2 regions of the Lysinibacillus sp. NPDC093216 genome follow, and region 1 is predicted to be linked to the other one. Evidence: riboswitches for the same ligand, from Rfam matches in the RefSeq annotation. Region 1 holds a riboswitch; the other holds the start of a gene.
What was found. Region 1 has a riboswitch for S-adenosylmethionine ahead of metA (homoserine O-acetyltransferase MetA). Riboswitches for the same ligand answer to the same signal wherever they lie in the genome.
Positions count from the first base shown of each region.

Region 2: it holds a riboswitch for S-adenosylmethionine, as region 1 does, so the genes downstream of both, ACQKOG_RS05700 (cyclase family protein) here and metA (homoserine O-acetyltransferase MetA) in region 1, are expected to answer to the same signal.

Region 1 is NZ_JBNNVB010000021.1:70,322-75,338, forward strand. Features, by position in the region: gene ACQKOG_RS19775 (endospore germination permease) at 1-106, shown strand, start outside; gene ACQKOG_RS19780 (endospore germination permease) at 333-2,285, shown strand; gene metA (homoserine O-acetyltransferase MetA) at 2,361-3,296, opposite strand; SAM riboswitch class I at 3,445-3,555, opposite strand; gene ACQKOG_RS19790 (YfzA family protein) at 3,712-4,011, opposite strand; gene ACQKOG_RS19795 (nucleotide excision repair endonuclease) at 4,568-4,939, shown strand; gene ACQKOG_RS19800 (TrmB family transcriptional regulator) at 5,013-5,017, opposite strand, start outside.
Region 2 is NZ_JBNNVB010000003.1:203,732-208,748, reverse strand. Features, by position in the region: gene ACQKOG_RS05710 (Cof-type HAD-IIB family hydrolase) at 530-1,303, shown strand; gene ACQKOG_RS05705 (DedA family protein) at 1,533-2,129, shown strand; gene ACQKOG_RS05700 (cyclase family protein) at 2,182-2,919, opposite strand; SAM riboswitch class I at 3,020-3,124, opposite strand; gene ACQKOG_RS05695 (hypothetical protein) at 3,271-3,687, opposite strand; gene ACQKOG_RS05690 (MFS transporter) at 3,842-5,017, opposite strand, start outside.

The sequences.
Region 1 (5,017 bases):
TTCACCGAGCAAAAGTGATAACGCTTCAAGCAATACTACACAGAATGATAGCGATACCGGGAATACTCCAAACAGTGATAAAAATAAAGATTCTCCAGAAAGTTAACAGCATAGCAAAAAAAGGAATCAAACGAATGATTCCAAAATTTTTAAAAATAAAGAAACAAAAACAATTGTTATTTTTTCGATTTTTTTATTGATCGTCGCTGCATTAAATATTGAGGTCCATTAAGGATCAAAATTCCAAGCCCATTTCACCAATTAAAGATTTAATTGTCTCCTTGATAAAATAATAAGGAACTTTATGTTAAGAGAAAAGGGGTAGCGTTCATATGGAAAAAGAAATAATTAGCTCAAGACAATTTATGATCATTACCCTTCTCTCTTCAATTGGGACAGCTATTTTAATTAGCCCTGCTAGTGTAACAAGTGAAGCGAAACAAGATGCCTGGATTGCAGCGATTATTAGTGTCGTTCTAAGTTTACTCTTAATAAAGCTTTTCGTTACTGTAGGAAAACGGACACCTACCCTTACATTTGTAGAGGCTAATGAAAAGATATTAGGTCGTTTTTTCGGAAAAATAACTTCGATTGGCTTTATTATTCTATCCTTTCTTTCTGCTGGTGAATTATTATATTTCATTGGCATTTTCATGAAAACAGAAATTATGCCAGAAACACCTATGATGGCCTTTGCTTTTCTGTTCAGTATTATCATTATTTATGCAGCATTTCTAGGAATTGAAGTTTTTGCCCGTTCTGCAGAAATACTATTCGCAATGTTTATTTTAATTTTTATTTTTTTTGTAGTTTGTATTTCACCATCCGTCCATATGGAAAATCTACAGCCAATAATGGAAGTACCAGCAAAATCATTATTCTTTAGTATTATTCGATTAATGAGTATTTTTTCATTGCCACTTGTCATATTGTTAATGATTTTTCCTTCTTCTGTTAACGTCCATGAATCAGCCCAAAAAGGTTTTTACATTGGCACAATTCTTGGAGGGATTGTCTTAATTGCTATCATCACACTGGCTATCCTTGTCCTAGGTCCAACAAATACTGCTTCTAGGACATTTCCTAGCTATTCATTAGCCCAAAGAATTTCAATCGGGAATTTTTTGCAGCGTATTGAAGTTATTATGGCAGCAATGTGGATAATATCAATTTATATTAAAACTTTTATGTTTTTTTACGCTGGGGTCATCGGCATCGCACAAATATGTAAAATTAACAATCATCGACCGCTCATTTTTCCATTCGGAATGATTATCCTTGGACTTTCACAAATTGTTCATCCTAGTATCATTCATTCAGAAATTTACAATAAAGAAACCTGGCCTATTTTTTCCTTTATTTTCGCTATCTTATTACCATTAGTTTTACTACTTGTCGCGAAGATTCGCAAAATCAACGGTAATAATACAAAAAGTAATTGTAGTACACAGAATGAAAATGGTAGTAATAACGGTAATGCTACTCAAGGTGCAGGTAATACTAATAACGATAATTCTTCACAGAGTGATAGCAGTAGCAATGCTGGAAATGATACACAAGGTGAAAGTAGTAGTAATAACGGTAATTCTACTCAGAGTGATAGTAGCAGTAATGGCGGAAATGCTACTCAAGGTGAAAGTAGTAGTAATAACGGTAATTCTACTCAAAATGATAGTAGCAACAATGGCGGAAACTCTTTACAGAGTGAAAGTAATAGTAATGACGAAAACTCTACTCAGGGTAATAGTAGCAACAATGGCGGGAATTCTTCTCAAAGTGGAAGTAGCAGTAATGGTGGAAATGCTACACAAAGTGAAAGTAGCAATAATGCCGGTAATACTACTCAAAATGAAAGTAGTAGTAATAACGATAATTCTACTCAAAACGAAAGTAGCAACAATGACGGAAATGCTACTCAAAGTACAAGTATTAGTAATAACGATAATTCTACTCAAAGTGATAGTAGTAGCAATGCCGGTAATACTACTCAAAATGAATGTAGTAATAATAACGATAATTCTACTCAAAGTGCAAGTAACAATGGCGGAAAAGCTACACAAAAAAGTAATAGTAATACTGATAATTGTGCTCAAAATGAAAGTAGTAGCAATGCCGGTAATACTACTCAAAATGAAAGTAGTAGTAATAACGATAATTCTACTCAAAGTGCAAGTAACAGCGAAAATCCTTCGCAGAGTGATAGTAGCAACAATACTACACAGAATGATAGCGATACCGGCAATACTCCAAGCAGTGATAGAAATAAAAATTCATCAGAAAATTAACAGCATAATGGCGTGAAAAAATGATGACCCTGAAATATCAAAGTCATCATTTTTCTTTATTGTAATTGAGCGGTTTTAAATATGATATTCAATCTGATCGACAAAATCCCATTCGTATGGTGTTTCTTGGTAAACATAGTAGTTCAACCAATTCGAGAATAATAAATGTGTATGGGCGCGCCAAGTATTAATCGGTTCATTTGCAGGATTATCATGTGGGAAATAATTTACTGGTACATCAATATCTAATCCTTTCGCAACATCACGACTATACTCATCAGCTAAAGTTGTTGCATCATATTCAAGATGACCAGTAATCATAATGTTTTTATTATCCTTAGATTGCACAATGAAAACACCAGCATCTTCAGAATAAGATAGTAATCGTAAATCGGGATGGCTAAGTACTTCATCAATTGATACGGATGTATAACGTGAATGTGGTGCAGTAAATGAATCACTAAAGCCACGTACTAAGTCCACTGTTAAATCCGTAATAACATGCGAATATACACCTGAGCATTTAGCAGGCAGCCCAATTTTACCAATACCGTAATGATGATATAACGCTGCCTGTGCACCCCAACATATATGTAAAACCGATGTTACGTTTGTCTTGGACCAATCCATAATTTCAGAAATTTCCTGCCAGTAGTTCACTTCTTCAAATTCCATTTTTTCTACTGGTGCACCCGTAATAATCATGCCATCATAGCGGCGATGACGAATTTGATTGAAAGTCGTGTAAAATAACTGTAAATGTGATTTACTAACATTTTTTGATTCATGCGTAGCTGTATTTAAAAATGTAATATTCACTTGTAATGGTGTATTCCCCAATAAACGAAGTAATTGCAGTTCTGTTTTTTCTTTTTCTGGCATTAAGTTTAAAATTAATATATTTAACGGACGAATTTGTTGAGTTTTCGCTCTGTCCTCTTCCATTACGAAGATTTTTTCCTCACGTAAATGTTCTCCAGCTGGTAAGTTTTTCGGAATATTAATTGGCATCTTGCATTCCCCTCTCTGTTATTTCTCTCTGTTAAAATCAATTAATCAATGCACGGGCCCTGCGCAAAGTTCAATATGTCAAACGATGAAATTAAAAAATCCCCCTCATTCCATATGAGATAGAATGAGAAGGATTTTTCCACGTTCACTCTTATCTCTCAAAGGACAAATCCTTTGCTGGAATTAGCACCTTTCTAACTCTCGTTAGAGGTTGCTGAAGCGTCATCGGGCCAAATCCCTCAACTTCTCATGATAAGATTATTTAATTAAAAAGAATTGTAACATGAACAATTAAGAATATCAATAATACATAGAATATTTTGTTATTAATCATGCATGTCATTATGTTTTTAGGGAAATTATAGTTTAGTTATTTATCTTTACACCCTAGTGATACTTTTGCTATAGTCTTTACTTATGTAGACCTTGGTGAAAAAACACTTTTTATCGCCTCTATTATTCCAAACACAAGAAAGATGCCAAAAAAGATAGTAAGTAAATTGAAATTTGGTGTTTCATAAAAAGTAAACCACTCTTTGAAAATTGAAGTTTCCGTAATTCTTCCAATAAACGTTCCGCCAATATCTCTATAATTAGGTATCCATCCTGTTGCTTCACACGTAATAAAGATTATCTGTGACAATAAAAATACACCAATAGAAGACACCCAAGTCTTTTTCAAAAATGGAATTGGATTTTTTTGTTTATTAGCCAAGTTATATCCCCCCTCTAATTGTTATACGTAAAATTCAGGAATAAGTTTCAAAATTAAACATATATTCTCTTTTTTAGATAATCCTATCAATTATATTTGTCGATGAACGGCTTAATCATGTATTTGTAACTATTGATATTTGCTTGAGTCGTATTGTTGAATTTTCTGTCTGCAATAAAATCATCATAAGCAAACTTTAACAGCATAAAAAAATACACCTCTCCTCATCTAAATTAATAGACAATAAGAAGTGTATTATTAATAACAAATAAACTTTAATCTACTCAACATCTTATCATGCACTTCAAACCCTTGGTACGACTGGGTTTCTAAAACAATCCCTCAATTTCTCATGATGAGATTATTTAATTAAAAAGAATTGTAACATGAACAATTAAGAATATCAATAATACATAGAATATTTTGTTATTAACCATGCATGTCATTATGTAATTTGTTTAACACTAATCTTGAAACTATGTCTACATATTTTATGGTAAACAAGCTGTAATTATGTTAACATATACCTTTAGTAACAGAGAGGAACGTGAATAGTTTGATTAAAATTGAATTTCCAAAACCAGATTTAGTAATTCGCCAACGCGAACAAGATTTAAAGCCAGGTGATGTACCAATCACACCGTACCATGGTTTTATTGATTTCCATAAAATCACACGTGAAAACGGTGGTATTTTCTTATTCTACAATGAAGAGAACGAACTATTATTTGTCGGTAAAGCACGTAAAATTCGTCAACGTATTAAAAAGCATTTCGAGGACAATGTGTCACCGATGAAAAATCACCGTAATGAAATTTTCAAAATTGAAGTGTATGAAGTGGAAGATCCAATGGAACGTGAAATTTACGAAACATACGCGATCAATTCATTCCGCTCTAAATACAATGTTGATAAAGTATTTTATTAATATTTAACGAAAAAAAGAATCTGCTCGCCTTCTGTAATGTACATGACGGCTTGCAGATTCTTTTTCAATACTTTCATT
Region 2 (5,017 bases), on a different contig from region 1:
CAGTATCGTTCAATGTGTTTAATTTAGTTACCTTTATATTAACAATTCTATGTTCTTTGGTATACTCCTTTAGAATTATTAAAATAAAAATGTTCATTATTTTCTTAGTTATTTGGAATTTCAATATGTACCCGTAATAGTATTTATCGGTGTAGTTAAAGCAAGTTATACATTCGTTTTAGTTTGTCAAATAACGTACAAATTTAAATAATTATTGATGTTTTTATTATAAAGTTGAATGTGTAGGCGATAATGCCTATTTCGTGATTTTGGTATAAAGATGTTTCTTAATGTAAAATTACAAGTATATTGATTGGGGAAATATAGGATTATTATTAAGCAACAAAGGGGAGTCACTCAACACTCGCCTGTAGTGGAAAATGACATTTATATCAGGGTGATCGGAGTAGGGCTGAGCGACTTCTTGGAGATCATCGTCACAGGTGTTACCCGAAGTGGGCCATGTTATGGTGAGGTTCCTCTAAATGATATACCTAATAAAATTGTGTAAAACGATAAGGAGCGAACGATGGATTATAAAATTGTATTTTTTGACGTAGATGGAACGCTTGTTAATTATGAAGATGGTCGTATTGAAGAAAGTACAAGAACCGCTATTAAGCAATTAAAAAACAAAGGAATTCATATTGTTGCTGCTACAGGAAGACCCTTGTCAATGTGCCAAGATTTAAGAAACATAGGCATAGAAACGTTTATTACAGCTAATGGTGCCCATGTTAAGTATCAAGATCGAGTAATACATAAAATGCCTATTGCAAAGGAAATTGTCCACGCAGTTAAGGCTTTTGCTGAAGACAATAAACAAAGTCTATCATTTTTTACAGAACAATTATCGATGAATAACGTCCAAGAAGAAAAGACATTAAAAGCTATGCAAGAAACATTATCTTTGCTAGAGTTTCCTGATATTAATGAAGATATTTTAACGCAAGAGGTTTACTTAATGTGTTTATATGGCGATGAGGATATTGAGAAAAAGTATACTTCAAAATTCCCTCATTTATTATTTAAAAGGTGGCACCCGTATATTACAAATGTTTTGCAACATGATGTTTCTAAATCTATTGCTGTCCATGCTGTACTAGATTATTTCGACTTGAGTCCTGGGGAAGCACTTGCTTTTGGTGATGGAGATAATGATATTGACATGCTGGAGCAGGTTGGCTTTGGTATTGCAATGGGCAATGGTAGTGAAGCATTAAAAAATGTCGCTAATTATGTAACGAAGAAATCAACTGAGGATGGTATTGATTATGCTCTTCGGGAGCTACAAATAATTTAATAGAGTAGTAGCCGAGAAATGAGATTTATAGCATGAATCGACCACTATACAACATTGGAGAAAGTTTTTAAAAAGAAATAATTTTTCCATCTATACAATCTACAGGCAGTGATAATAAATCCTGGAGAAAATTGTATTAAAGTCATAATACTCATAATATTGTTTGCTTTGAGTTATTATAAAGCTATCTGTAAAAAGAAATTCATTATGCTTTAGGTGGGAAGGATTTATGGCGCATCACGTGCAATCTCTAATAGAACATTACGGGTATTTTGGCATCATTCTTATCCTAGTTGGCGGGATTGTTGGGCTGCCACTTCCCGATGAGATATTTTTAACATATGTAGGATATAGCGTATATAAAGAAACCCTCGCACATATTCCAGCTTTAATCAGCGCTATGGTAGGTGCGGCAGGGGGAATTACTCTGAGCTACTATATAGGCTATAGATTTGGGCTACCGTTATTGCAAAAATACGGTCCAAAAATCCACATTACTGAACAGAAAATTGACTTTACTAGAAAATTATTTGCAAAAATAGGGCCGGGATTATTATTAATAGGATATTTTATTCCTGGTGTGCGTCATCTTACAGCATATATTGCGGCTATCAATAATTATCCTTATAAAAAATTTGCTTTCTTTGCCTATACGGGAGCAGTTATTTGGACATTTACTTTTATTACCTTAGGAAAGGTACTTGGGGAGAACTGGCGTTATGTTGGGGTATATTTATCCCGCTACAGTATTTATCTTATAGTATTGTTCCTAATACTAATGTTAATCGTTTATTTTATTTTCAAAAAAAGGAATTCGCCAAAGTAAAAAAGGTCTGATTCAATACCTACTCAGGTTGTGAATCAGACCTTTTTATCTTTTAAGGCAATATTGCAAATGAACGCACAGGGAATCCAGAGGCTTTCTCAGGCTTTGGTACAATATTGAAAATAGCAGCACCTTTTGGAGGGAGCTTATCCAAATTTGTCATGAGCTCAATTTGGTAAGTATCTTGCTCAAGCACAAAATATTCGCCATCTAGCTTACCATTTTTACGAAAATCTGTTGCTGAATCCGTATCAAAGGTTTCGTGGCCAATAGCACTTACTTTTCGTTCGCCGAATAAAAATTGTAACGCTTCTAATCCCCAGCCAGGAATATGATTATTGCCATCAGCGTCTTTGTTGCTGAAAGATTCTTTATCTGGCCAACGTTTACTCCAATCGGTACGCAACGCAACAAAGGTACCTGTTTCAATTTCCCCATTTTCAGCTTCAAAGTCAAGAATATCTTGAACACTTAACGTGAAGTCGTTATTTACTTCGGCTTCTTTTGATTTATCAATAACGATTAGTGGTAGCACTAGTTCTTTTAGCTCCAATTCCTCTAAATAGCGTGTATCTCGCACAAAATGGATAGGTGGATCGATATGTGTTCCGTATTGCCCAGGGAAAGTGAATTGCTGCGCAAAGAAGCCATCATCATGGGAAAATAATGTTTCAAATTTTGCATCATCAAACATAAAGAAGTGGGGCGAATTAGGACCAAATGTATGTGTTAAATCCACCCATTCTTTCGATTTCAATAGTTGAATTGCTTGTAAAAGTTCGTTTGCCATAATATCTTCCTGCTTTCTTTTAATTATTTTTGGATGTAACAATAAAAAAGAGCCCTCCTTGTAGAAAGAGGACTCTTGTGCAAAGCAACTAAAGTAAGTCTTCTCATCTTCAAGGCTAAATTTCGCCAATTGGAATTAGCACCATACCTATAGGCTGGTTGCTGAGACTTCATAGGGCCAATCCCTCCGTCTCTCTTGATAAGAAAAAACAATATAAGAATTTTCAGAAATAAAGATTACAAACACTTTAGCATATTTATTTATAGTTTACAAGTTCAATAGGGATACAAGGTTAAAATTCATAAAGATGCTAAAGGCAAAAAAAGTGGCCCTCTTCAAAGGGCCAACTCTTCACCAATTCAAAATTAATGTTAGCTTACAACAGCCTTGATCAGTAAATGTTATTCGAAATCCATCTGGTGTATAGTTCGTTTCGAATTTTAAAGTAATGCCTGTTGACGTGATTAATTTTTCAACTTCTGTTTTATTTGATTGCTGTGCTGCGTTCATAAGATCATGTGCAAATGGCTCGGATTCATCAATTTTATCCGTAAGTATCTGTGCTTGCTTCATAATAGCTTTGATCCGTTTCGCAGAAGTCTTCAATCTATTTGTATTGACGGGTGGAAATGGACTTCTATTCGTTGGGTTTGTTGGCATTGCTAGCTGTCTAAAAGGTTGTTGAGTAGTTGGTTGATTGGCCATTGCCCATGCCCATGTTGGATAATAATTAGGATAGACAAAATACGGATAAGGATTGTAATACAACTAAATTCCTCCTATCCTATGCTGATACCATATATTATGTACAACAAAGGCTTTCGGTGTTTCCTGGGGGCATCCGATGAACCGCTTCACTCCAGGGTCTCGTCTGCCCAAGGAGTCACCCGTTGATAAAAACTGAAATTGTTCCGATAAATCTTCAAAGTTTGTTTCTATCAAAGAGTAACCATAGAAATGTAGTAGCTGCGGCAAGCATCACCATGCCGAATCCGTATATAGGTGTATGAGCTAATGATTGGTGGCGAACGATGATTCCTCCAATGTATGATCCTAGAAAAATACCAATGTTAAAGGCTGAAATATTTAATGCTGAAGCCATTGAAATAGCTGATGGTATATATTTTTCTGAAAGCTGAACGGCATAAAGCTGTAATCCCGGTACATTCATAAACATAAATAGCCCCATCATAAAGACCATTATTAATCCAACGATTGATGATTCTAAAAAGAAGTTGATGCCGAGTAGTGCTAATGCTAAGCCGATAAAGATAATAAAGATAGAACGTAATGGATTATTATTAGCAAAATGACCACCCAGTGTATTACCGATAGCAACACAGATACCGAATACAACTAAGATAATGACAATTGCTTGAGGTGAGTAGCCCATATATTGCTCTAATATAGGGGAAACATATGTGTATACTACAAACACGCCGCCGTATCCGATTGCTGTAATAAAGAGAATTAATAGCATTTGTATGTTCCCTAATACTTTCCCGATATCTCGAATAGATATTGGTTTACCTTTCGATAACTGACTCGGCACAAGCAGAGTATTACTAATTAACCCGATAATACCAATTAAAACAATGAAAATGAATGACATTCGCCAGTCAGTTACTTGTCCAATAAAAGTTCCTAGCGGGACGCCTGTGACAGTTGCTAATGTTAACCCTGTGAACATAAAAGCTATTGCACTTGCTCGTTTATTAGGTGCCACAACATCTGCAGCGATTACAGAGGCAATAGACATAAACACGCCATGTGCTAATGCTGAAATAACACGGCCGGCAAGTAGTAATGAGAATGAGGGTGCTAGAGCTGCAAGTAAATTCCCGATAATAAAAAGCACCATGACGAGCAGCAATACATTTTTACGACTAAGGCGCGATGTTAAGGCTGTTAAAAGCGGTGCACCAATAGTTACACCTAGTGCATATATGGATACGGTTAAACCCGCAGTACTTAACGTTATACCGAAATCTTCTGTAATTAATGGTAGAAGTCCGACGCTTATAAATTCTGTAGAGCCAATACCAAAAGCACTGATCGCAAGTGCGAGTAATGTTAGTTTAGCATTCGGCACTTTTGT